Regions from separate parts of the Micromonospora sp. NPDC049662 genome, predicted to be linked through region 1. Evidence: riboswitches for the same ligand, from Rfam matches in the RefSeq annotation. Region 1 holds a riboswitch; the other holds the start of a gene.
The links. A riboswitch is a leader RNA that binds a small molecule or an ion and turns the genes downstream of it on or off. The one in region 1 is predicted to bind cyclic di-AMP.

Region 1 (5,755 bases):
GCGATTGCGGAGGTGCTGGCCAAGAGCCGTCCGCTGCGCATCGAGCTGAACATGAGGCTGGTCACCTTCATCGACTCCGTGGGCATCAGCGCCATGGTCGCCGGCTTCCAGACCGCCGAGGTCAGTGGCGTCAAGCTGGTCGTCACCGAGCCGAGCCGGTTCGTGCACCGTCAGCTCTGGGTGACCGGCCTGCTCGGTCTCTTCGGTGCACCGGAGCCCTACTTCGCCGGGGCCGCCACCCCCGAGGTGCTTCCCGGCGCCTGAGGCGCGGGTGGCCACCGTCAGGCCTGCGCGTCCGGACCGGTCAGGTCCACGTCGGTCACCTCGGTGACTGCCCGGATCGCCGTGACCGACGCGTAGCCGGCGGCCAGCAACGCCACGTCGGTGCCGGGCTGCGCGGCCTGCCCGGGCTCCTGCAACGAGGCGGCGCAGAGCACCACGTCGACCCGAGGGACAGCACCAGTCCGTCCGGCCGTTGCCAGCCCAGGGCGGCGTACGGGACGATCGTGCGACCAGCGACGTCGGGAGACGGTGTGTTCGGCAGCGATACCTTCAGCTACACCGTCCAGGCCCGCTGCTCAGTCGCCGAGGCGGCGGCGCTGTTGAGCGACCTGACCCGTCAGGGTGAACTGCATCCCCTGATCGTGCGGGTGCGCGAGGTGCCGCCCCGCCCGGGGGCCCGCGCCAGCTACACGATCAACGACAGGCTGGTCGCCGGCCCGCTGCGCTTTCGCACCACGTACCACGCGGACGTGCTGGTCAGCGAGCCCGACGAGATCGTCACCGTGGCCCGCCAGTGGCCCGCCACCACGGTTCGCAACCACACCCGGCTGCGCGCCGAGCCGGACGGTCTGGTCCGCATCGACGTCGACATCACCCTGCGCGCGCCGACACCCCTGTTCCGGTACGCCTTCGGTCAGGCCCGCGCCGCCCACCTCGCCCTGGCCGCGCGCCTCGGCGCGGCCCTCGACGACCCCGCGCCGTGAGCCCTCGGTCCCGCGCCCACTACTTCCTTATTGGTGCGTGACGTGGCGCCACGGGGCGCGCAGGGCGATCCCGCGTCGTGCCGCCGGCGGGTCGGCGTCCCCAGGGCTTGTACGTCGACAGGACCGTCGCGATGATCATGAGGCTGGTCGACACCGCGGGCGCGATCACCAGGTCGGCGCGGTCCCGCGCCGGTAGCGCGGCGCCCAGCGCGGCGGCGTGCCGCAGGTTCGGGGTGAGCAGGAACAGCACCAGCCCGACCATCACTGTGGTGATCACGAGCTTGATCACCACCCAGCGGTAGCGCAGCAGGCCCCAGGGGGTGAGCAGCGCGCTGGCGACACCGACGAGCCACACGAGCACGCTCAGCGGCGCGAAGAGCACGGTGCCGACGAGCCCGGCGACCGGGTAGACCACGGCCGGGTCGGCGCCGCGCTGTGCCGCGATGCCGAGGGTGAGTAGCACCAGGTCGGCCCCGAGCCAGCCGAGGGAGGTGACCAGGTGCAGGGTGAGCAGGGCCTTGCGCGTGCGGGGCGCGATTCGCGGCATACCCGAATGCTCCCGGCCCGACCCCGCGTGGTCGTCCGACCAGCGACGACGTCCGGGGTACGCCCGCTGACGTACCCCGGACGGCGTCGGTGGTCAGTACACCGACAGGTGCACGTGGTTGGTGTGGTCGCTGGAGGGGTCGCCGTTCCCCCCGCTGTACGACTTCCAGCCGCTGCTGGGTAGCCAGATCTGCTTGAACCAGATCACGTAGAGCACCGCGAGCCGGTCGGCGTTGCGGATGAAGTACGCGGCCAGGTTGTTGCCGTACGTCTTGTCGCCGCCGGTGGCGATCCCGCCGAAGCCACCCTTCTGCGCGGCGAAGTCGCAGGCCCGGCCCTTGGGGTGCTCGCCCGAGCCGCCGTTGCGGTGACAGGAGACGTACCGGGTGAAGCCGGCGGCCTTGGCCTGGTTGAGCGCGTGCAGGGTACGGGGGGTGATGCAGCCGCTGGCCGGGGTGGGGTCGTTGATGCTGCACGACTCGGATGGCCAGGAGCCGTCGGAGTTGCGCGGTGCGGGCTGGGCGTTGGCGGTGGAGGTGCCACGGTTGGAGCCGGCTTCGGTGTCGGCGGCGGCGCTGGCGCGTGCCTTGTCGTTGGCGACGGTCAGGGCCCGCTCGGCCTGCTCCTTGCGCTTGGCCATCACCTCGACCTGCTTACGCTGCTCCCGGATCTCGCCGTCGAGGGCGACGCGGGTGCGGTTCGCCTCGTCCCGGGTGGCGTGCAGGTCGCGCAGCACCCGGTCCTCGTTGGCGGCCACCACGTCGAGGGCGGCGGCCCGGTCCATGAAGCCCTCGGGGGTGTTGCTGTTGAGCAGGGCCGAGACGGTGCTGAGTCGGCCGGTGCGGTACGCGACGCCGGCGATCTCGCCGACCTTGCCGTTGCGTACGGTCATCTCGGCCTCGGTGTCCTTCAGCTTGACCGCGAGCTGCTGTTGCCGCTGGATGGAGGTGTCCAGCGCGCGCTTCGCGTCCAGGTAGCCCTTGCTGGCCGCCTCGAGCTGGGCCCGTAGCGCCGGGGTGCCGCCCTCCTCGTCGCCGTCGGGCGCGGCGGCGGCCCGCAGGCCGGCGGGGGGAGCGGCGGTGGCGGCGCCGACCGGAAGCGCGACGCCGAGGGTGACCATCATGACGATCAGTGCCGCAAGCCGGGCGGCGGGTGGTCGTGCTGGTGCCACTACGCATGTCCTTCCGTCAGCCGCCGACCGGGTTAGCTGACGGGTTCGGGACGGAAGATCCCTACCGCTGACGCGGATGCACCCCAGGAACATGGTTCCCCGGTTCGCCCTGTCGGGCGATTAGGCGACGGCCGCCACCGGCGCCGGGAGGCGCCGCCGGGTGGTGGCCGGGACAGAGCCTACCGGTGCTGGTGGGGTCTGTGCAGCCGATGTGACGGAAGGTGCCGGCACCATCGCGAAGGATGACGGTCACCACTCGACGGAACCGCAGGCGCCCGGGGCGGCACCGGGTTCGGTCTGCAGCGTGGCGTGCTCGATGCGGAAGTCGTCCCGCAGGGCGGTACGCGCCGCAGTGAGCACCGCGCCGACCTCCGCGCCGGGCGCCATGGTCAGGTGCGCGGAGGCCACCTCCATGCCCGAGGTGAGCGTCCAGACGTGCAGGTCGTGCACCTCGACCACGCCGGGCACCGCGGCCAGACGGTCGTGCACGGCGGTGACCTGGAGGTGTTCCGGGGCGGCCTGCACGAGGATGCGTACGGCGGCCCGCCCCAGCCGCCAGGTGCGCGGCAGGATGAACACGCCGATCGCGACCGCGACCAGCGGATCGGCCCACCACCAGTCGGTGACGGCGATGAGCAGCGCAGCGCCGATCACGCCGAGCGAGCCGAGCAGGTCGCCCAGCACCTCCAGGTAGGCGCCCTGGAGGTTGATGCTCTCCCGGGCGCCGGCGCGCAGCAGCCCGAAGGCGACCACGTTCGCGAGCAGGCCGAGGATGGCCACCGTGAGCATCGGACCGCTGAGCACCCGGTGCGGGTCGCCGAACCGGCCGATCGCCTCGATCACCACGTAGACCGCCACGCCGGAGAGCAGGACGGCGTTGGCCAGCGCGGCGAGAACTTCGAGGCGGTAGAGCCCGAAGGTGCGTTGCGGGTCGCCGGTGGCCCGCCGCGTGGCGGTGATCGCGGCGAGCGCCATCCCGATGCCGAGTACGTCGGTGAACATGTGCCCGGCGTCGGAGAGCAGCGCCAGCGAGCCGGTGTGGAAGGCGGTCACCGCCTCGACCACCATCAGGGCAGCGAGCAGTCCGAAGGCCGCCCAGAGCCGTCCGCGATGCTGGTGGGCGGCGTTGGCGACCGACCCGTGGTGGTGGTCATGTCCTGCTCCCACGAGACCCACCCTCCGACGTCGCCCGGGACCCGGTCAAATGTATGCTCACATCGCTATGTGTGCAAGTGTAGGGCGAGGGCCGGCCCCTGGGCGCGCCAACCCGACGGTCAGCCGGTCGGGTCGACGGTGGTGAGCCGCTGGGTTGCCCGGGAGAGCGCCACGTAGAGCGTGCGTACACCCGAGCCCGGATCGGCCCGGATCTCGCTGGGGGCGACCAGCACGACTCCGTCGTACTCCATGCCCTTGGCCTCCAGGCTGGTCACCACCTGCAGGCGCGTCGCGCCGAGCGCGTCGAGCCAGCCGGCGACCTCGTCGCGGCGGGTGACCGGCGTGATCACCCCGACCGTGCCGTCGACCTCGCCCAGCAGGCCGGTGGCCGCCTGTACGGCCGCGGCCTGGAGCCCGGCGGGCGGCACCACCAGCTCGACCGGGTCGACGCCGGTGGAGCGGACGGCCCTCGGCAGGGGCAGGTCCGGATAGAGCCGGCGGATCTCCGCCGCCGCCACCGCGAAGATCTCCGCCGAGTTGCGGTAGTTGGTGGTGAGCGTGAACTCGTGCCGTTTGCGCCGGCCCAGCGCCTGGTCGCGGGAGCGGGTCAGCTCCTCGGGGTCACCGGTCCAGGCGGTCTGCGCCGGGTCGCCCACCACCGTCCACGAGGCCAACCGCCCACGCCGACCGATCATCCGCCACTGCATCGGCGAGACGTCCTGCGCCTCGTCGACGACCACGTGCGCGTACTCCCGGTAGTCCTCCGGCCGCTCCCGGGCCGCCGCGCGGGCGGCCCGCTGCCGGTCGGCCGCGGTGCTCAGCTCACGAACGCCGCCCGCGAGCTGGAACGGGTCGCGCCGGGCCCGCGCCGGTTTCACCGGCTTGCCGAGCAGCGCGTCCAGCTCGTCGAGCAGCGCCACGTCCGCGATGGTCAGGCCCTCGGAATCCAGGCTCTGGTACGCCGTGCCGAGCAGCCGGATCTCCGCGCCGGAGAGGATCCCGCCGGCGTACCGGCGCAGCCGATCCGGTCGAGCCAGCCAGCCCAGCACGTGCCGGGGGTGCAGGCGCGGCCACCAGGCCTTGAGGAACTCCCGGAACTCCGGCCGCTCCGCGATCTCGTCCTCGAAGGCCCGCTGCTCGGGCAGCCGGCCGATGTTCACGCGCCGGGCCTGCGCCCACAGCGCGGCGAAGACACCGTCGAAGCCGGCGCGGCGAACCTCGTTGCGCCGGGCGCCCCGGTGCAGCGCGCGGTCCCGAATCGCGTCCAGCTCGCGGCGGTCCAACCGCAGCAGCCCGCCCCGGTAGAGCAGGCGCAGCTCGCCAGGAGCCCCCGGCACCGCGTCGCGGGCCGCCCGTTCCAGCACCCGGCGCATGCGCAGCGAGCCCTTCACCGCCGCCACCTCGGGCGGGTCGGTTCGGGTGGCCGTCATCCCCGGGAACAGGGTGCCCAGCGAGTGCAGGGTCGCGGTGTCCTCGCCGAGCGACGGCAGCACCGAGGCGATGTACTCGACGAAGACGGTCGACGGCCCGACCACCAGGATGCCGCCACCGGCGTACCGGCTGCGGTCGGAGTAGAGCAGGAAGGCCGCCCGGTGCAGGGCGACCGCCGTCTTGCCGGTCCCCGGGCCGCCCGCGACGATCGTCACCCCGGAGCCGGGCGACCGGATCGCCTCGTCCTGCTCCCGCTGAATCGTCGCGACGATGTCGCGCATGCCGCGACCGGTGGCCCGGGAGAGGGTGGCCAGCAGCGCGCCGTCACCGACGACCGTCATCCCCTCCGGGGCCGCCTCCGGATCGAGCAGGTCGTCCTCTATGCGGGTGACCCGCTCCCGCTGGGACTGGATGGTGCGGCGACGCACCACGCCCAGCGGCTGCGCGGGGGTGGCCTGGTAGAACG
Region 2 (5,663 bases), on a different contig from region 1:
CGTGTAACGCTGCCCGCGCTCCCACCCAACACGCGAACTCCTGTCGCCGGCTCCGTCACGACGGAGCCGGCACCGGCGTATCTGCCCCCAGGGCCGTGGTCAGGCGGCCGTGCACTGGACGTCGCGGCTGCGGCGGGTCGGGCGCGTCTGCGGTACGGCCGCGGGCGCGGCCGCCGCGGGCGGGGTCTGCGGATCGAGCCAGACCTGGACGGCCGGACGCCCCACGGCGATGCCCAGGCCGTGCTGGTCACGACGGGTCAGCATCGCCACGTCGACGGTGAACTCGAACAGCCGCCAGTCGGCCCGCGGCTCGGCCCGAGCGCTCTGCGCCAGCCGGGCCACCCGGACCGGATCGGTGACCGGCCAGGCGTGACCCGCCACGTACGCCTCGTCGTCGCTCTCCTCCGGAGGGAACGAATGCAGCGCGTATCGGCCGTCCCGTTCGAGGTCCCGGCGCTTCGGCGAGTCGATGATGAAGCAGAACAGACCCTCGTCGGTGATGACCGGGGAGACCGGATGGACCCGGGGCCCACCGTCGGCACGGACCGTGGCCAGATAGCCGAAGCCCGGCCCGTACTGCTGCAGGAGAACGCGGATGCCGTCGGCGAGGCGGGGCTCGTCGACGGCGAAATCGGACCAGGAAGCCATGCGAGCATTCTATCGAACAAATGTACGAGGAGCGACCTCGACACGCTGGTCACCGCCCACCTCGCTATGGTGGTCCGATGCTGCTCTCCGACCGTGACCTGGTCTCCGAGATCAAGGCCGGCACGCTGGGCCTGGAGCCGTTCGAGCCCACCCTGGTCCAACCCTCCAGCATCGACGTACGACTCGACCGGCTGTTCCGGGTCTTCAACAACCATCTCTACACCCACATCGACCCGGCCATGCAGCAGGACGACCTGACCTCGGTGGTCGAGGTGCCCGACGGCGAGCCGTTCGTGCTGCACCCGGGAGAGTTCGTGCTCGCCTCGACGCTGGAGGTGATCTCGCTCGGCGACCAGCTCGCCGGCCGACTGGAGGGGAAGAGCTCGCTGGGCCGCCTCGGCCTGCTCACCCACTCAACCGCCGGGTTCATCGACCCGGGCTTCTCCGGGCACGTCACGCTGGAGCTGTCCAACGTGGCGAACCTGCCGATCACCCTCTGGCCGGGCATGAAGATTGGTCAGCTCTGCATCTTCCGACTCTCGTCGCCCGCCGAACACCCGTACGGCTCGGTGGTCTACGGCTCGCGTTACCAGGGTCAGCGAGGCCCGACGCCCAGTCGCTCCTGGCAGAACTGGCGTGCCTGGCCGACGCGCTGATCCGCCCTTGCGATGTAAGGAAGGGCCCCCTTCTATACCTGAGGCGTTAGAAGGGGGCCCTTCCTTACATCTCAGCCGGGGCGGCCGTAGCTGTGGATGGGCCCGTCGTCGACCTTCTTCATCTTGACGGGCACGCCGGCCTGGGAGGCGTGCACCACCCAGCCGTCGCCGACGTACATGCCGACGTGGTGGATGTCGCTGTAGTAGAAGACCAGGTCACCGGGGCGCAGGTCGCCCTTGCTGACGTTCTTGGTCACCCGGCTCTGCGCGGCGGCGTTGTGCGGCAGCGACACACCGGCCTTCGCCCAGGCGGCCAGCATCAGCCCGGAGCAGTCGTACGAGTTCGGACCCTCGGCGCCCCACACGTACGGCTTGCCGATCTGGGCGCAGGCGAACTTGACCGCGATGCCGGCACCGCCACCCGGGTAGCTGGCCGGGCAGGGCGCGGGACGCAGCGAACCGCCGCCGCCGTTGCCGTACACCTTGAGGCGCAGCTTCTGTAGCCGGTCGATCTCCTCGTTGATCTGCTTCTTCTTCGCCGCCAACTGGGCCTCGGTGCGGGTCAGCTGGACCACCATCTCGTCCAGCGGCGCCTTCTGCCGGGCCAGCTCGTTGCGCAGGTCGGCGACCTGGCGGACGTCCTCCTGCTGGTTGTGGGCGAAGCGGTCGAGCATTTCGAGCTGACCGACCATCTCACTGGGCGACCGGCTGCCGAGCATCGTGTTGACGGTCGACAGGTTTTCACCCATGTACGCGCGGACGGCCAGCGCGCTGACCTTGTCCATCGCGGCGTCGACCTGGCGCTCCAGCGGCGCGATGCGGGCGGCGAGCGTGTCGGCCTGCTTGCGCTTGAGGGCCAGGTCGGCTCGGGTGGCGTTGTGCCGCTCGATGATCGGTTCGAGCTTGTTCCAGTCGTCGTCGATCTGCCGTTCGATCTCGGCGACGGACGGGTCGGCGTGGGCCACCGTGGCGCTACCGGTCAGGACGACGGCGACGCCGACCAGGGCGGCGAGGGCGGTGGTGAAGCGGGACCAGCGTGGACGCGGCACGATCGACGTCGGGTCGGCCGAGGCCGACCGTCCGGACGACGGCCGCGGGGCTTGGAGGGCCACCGGGTTCCGTACTCCTTCTTCCTGACCGCCTACCGGGTTAGCTGACGGGTTCGGGCGGGAAGTGGGCGCCCTACCGCAGGAACTGCGGATTCACCCCGAGGAACCTGGGTCCCCGGCTCGCTCGCGAGCGACTCGGCGGTGTCGGTCCGTTACCGCCCGGGGTGGGCAGACCTGCTACCGGGCCGACGAATGACCAGAGTAGAGACGGCCGTTACCGATCCGCAACCCGTGCGGCCGTGACACTCCGTACCGATTGCGGCGGGCCATCGAGCGGACGTGAAGATTTCCTTCCGTACGTTTCGAAACATGGAAAGGTATTGACGCGGGCTCCCGAGCAGGACGAAGGTGACGGCACCGACACCAGTTCACATGTAGGGGGTTCGATGAAACGTCCGACCCTGCTCGCCGTCGCGCTCGTCACCGCCACGGCGGCCGTGCCGCTGTCCGCCGGCCCGGCCACCGCGGCCCCCGCCGCCGACCGCCAGCAGCAGTACGCCGCCGCGGCGACCGAGTACGGCGTACCCATCGACGTACTACTCGGCGTCTCCTACCTGGAGTCCCGCTGGGACAGCAATGCCGGCACGCCGAGCACCAGCGGCGGCTACGGCCCGATGCACCTGACCGACGCCCGGCACGTGACCGCCCTGCCCCGGGGCGGTCACCACGACGCCCCGGGAGAGGATCCGCGCGGCGACGAGTCCCGTCGTCCTCTCGCACCGGCGCCCGCCCCCGGCAACGCGCCGCCCAGCGCCGCGCTGCAGACCGTGGACGCCGCCGCCGCGCTCACCGGCGCCACCGCCGAGGCGCTGCGCACCGACCCGACGACGAACCTCCGGGGTGGGGCGGCGCTGCTGGCCGCGTACCAACGGGAGGTCGGCGCCCCGGTCGGAGTCGGCACCGACCCGGGCACCTGGTACGGCGCGGTGGCCCGCTATGCCGGCGCGGACAGCGCCGATGCCGCGGCGGCCTTCGCCGACGAGGTCTTCACCACGATCGGCGCGGGCGAGACGCGGGTGACCGACGACGGCCAGCGGGTCACGCTGCCGGCCCGGGCGGTACGACCCGAGCGGTCCTGGCTGGACCGACTGGGGCTGCGGCGACTCGCCCGCCCGGACGGGTTGGAGTGCCCGAGCACCGTGTCCTGTGAGTGGATCCCGGCACCCTACGCGGCGTTCGGCGACGGCGACTACGGCAACCACGACCTGTCCGACCGGCCCGCCCGGCAGAAGATCGAGTACATCGTCATCCACGACACCGAGGCGAGTTGGGCGACCACCCTGCAACTCGTCCAGGACCCAACCTACGTGAGCTGGCACTACTCGCTGCGCTCGGTGGACGGGCACATCGCCCAGCACGTCCGCACCAAGGACGTCGCCTGGCACGCCGGCAACTGGTACGTCAACGCCAAGTCGATCGGGCTGGAACACGAGGGCTTCGCCGCGCAGGGCACCTGGTACACGGAGGCGATGTACCGCACGTCGGCGAAGCTGGTGCGGCACCTCGCGCTGCGGCTGGGCATCCCGCTGGACCGCCAGCACATCATCGGCCACGACAACGTGCCCGGCACCACGGCGGCGACGGTCCGCGGGATGCACTGGGACCCCGGGCCGTACTGGGACTGGACGCACTACTTCGACCTGCTGCACGCCCCACGGCTGGACACCGGCAGCCCGGCCACCGGGCTGGTCCGGATCGACCCCGACTACGCGACAAACCAGCCGGCGTTCACCGGATGCGTCACCCCCGGGACGCCGTGCGCGCCCCGCGGCTCCTCGTCGGTGGTGCTACGCACCGCGCCGGCTCCGGACGCGCCACTGGTCAACGACATCGCGCTGCGCCCCGACGGCACCCCGAACACGATGGACGTGTCGGACCACGGTGCCCGCGCGTCCGCCGGCCAGACGTACGCGCTGGCCGGTCGACAGGGCGACTGGACGGCCATCTGGTACCTCGGGCAGCGGGCGTGGTTCCACAACCCCGCGTCCGCGCCGACGGCCACCTGGACGGTCGGCATGGTGGTCACCCCGAAGCCCGGCCGGGCCACGGTCCCCGTCTACGGGCGGGCGTACCCGGAGCAGGCGGCCTACCCGGCCGGCGTGCCGTACCAGGCGATCTCACCGTTGCAGTACACCCTCGCCGCCGGCCAGCGGTACGCCGTCGGCGCGGTGCTGCCCGGCGAGTACTACCGGGCCAGCACGTTCGACGGCTCCTCGCCCGGCGACTGGACGGTGATCCGGGGCCAGAACCGGTACGCGCAGATCCAGTTCGGCCACCGCGTCATGTACGTCGACCTCGCCGACGTGCAGTTGCTGCCGTCCCCGGTGGGCGCACCCCGCTGAGGAACCACGACGGCCCCCGGTCGAGGTGACCGGGGGCCGTCGTCGTGCGTGCTGGGGATCAGCCAGGTCGGCGGAACCCGGCGACCGGCATGGTGTTGATGCTGGACACCTGCACCGGTTTACCGGCGCGTGGCGCGTGCACCATCTGGTTGTTGCCCAGATACAGCCCGACATGACTCAGGCCCGAGTAGAAGAAGACCAGGTCACCGGCACGGGCGTCGGCGCGCGAGACGGCCTTGCCCTCGTTCCACTGATCACCCGTGTGGTGGGTGAGGTAGATCCCGGCCGACTTGTAGGCGTACTGGGTCAGGCCCGAGCAGTCGAACGAGTTCGGGCCGGTGGCGCCCCAGACGTACGGGTCGCCGACCTGCTGGCAGGCGGTCTTGATCGCCTTCTGCGCCGCCACAGAGACCACGCCGTTGATGGTCGGGCAGCCGGCGGTCTTGACCGTGGTCTTGGGCATCGACGCTTCGAGCTTCTTGATCTCGGCGTCGATCTGCTTCTTCTTGGCCGCCAGCTCGCTCTGCTGCTTGGTCTGGGTGGCGATCAGCGCGTCCAGCTTCTGCTTCTCGCCGTCGTACTTGGCCCGGACGGCGAGCACACCCTCAACCTGCTTGCGCTCCTGGGAGGCGAGCCGGTCGAGGAGGGTGAGCTGCTCGGTGAGCGTGTCCGGCTTGGCGCTGACCAGCAGCGCGCCGATCTCCTGCGAGGGGCCCGACATGTAGTAACGGGAAGCGAGGTCGCCGACCCGGTTGAGTGCCAGCTCGCTCTGCAGGGCCAGCGGCTCGATCTTCTTCTGAAGCTCGGACGACTTCTTGCGGTTGACGGCGAGTTGCGCCCGCACCTTGTTGTACTTCTCGATCGTGGGCTCCAACTCCTCCCACTTCTTGTCGATCTGCGCCTCGATC

Region 2: another riboswitch for cyclic di-AMP. It lies ahead of AB0J36_RS04675 (NlpC/P60 family protein); the one in region 1 lies ahead of AB0J36_RS07395 (hypothetical protein).

Annotation. Positions count from the first base shown of each region.
Region 1 covers NZ_JBFAOC010000006.1:195,344-201,098, forward strand. The annotation lists gene AB0J36_RS07375 (STAS domain-containing protein) at 1-264, shown strand, start outside; gene AB0J36_RS07380 (hypothetical protein) at 282-437, opposite strand; gene AB0J36_RS07385 (SRPBCC family protein) at 534-986, shown strand; gene AB0J36_RS07390 (hypothetical protein) at 1,006-1,533, opposite strand; gene AB0J36_RS07395 (hypothetical protein) at 1,627-2,655, opposite strand; cyclic di-AMP (ydaO/yuaA leader) riboswitch at 2,709-2,840, opposite strand; gene AB0J36_RS07400 (cation diffusion facilitator family transporter) at 2,953-3,870, opposite strand; gene AB0J36_RS07405 (AAA family ATPase) at 3,978-5,755, opposite strand, start outside.
Region 2 covers NZ_JBFAOC010000004.1:66,133-71,795, forward strand. The annotation lists gene AB0J36_RS04665 (pyridoxamine 5'-phosphate oxidase family protein) at 100-648, opposite strand; gene dcd (dCTP deaminase) at 726-1,304, shown strand; gene AB0J36_RS04675 (NlpC/P60 family protein) at 1,376-2,416, opposite strand; cyclic di-AMP (ydaO/yuaA leader) riboswitch at 2,429-2,564, opposite strand; gene AB0J36_RS04680 (N-acetylmuramoyl-L-alanine amidase) at 2,800-4,755, shown strand; gene AB0J36_RS04685 (NlpC/P60 family protein) at 4,814-5,663, opposite strand, start outside.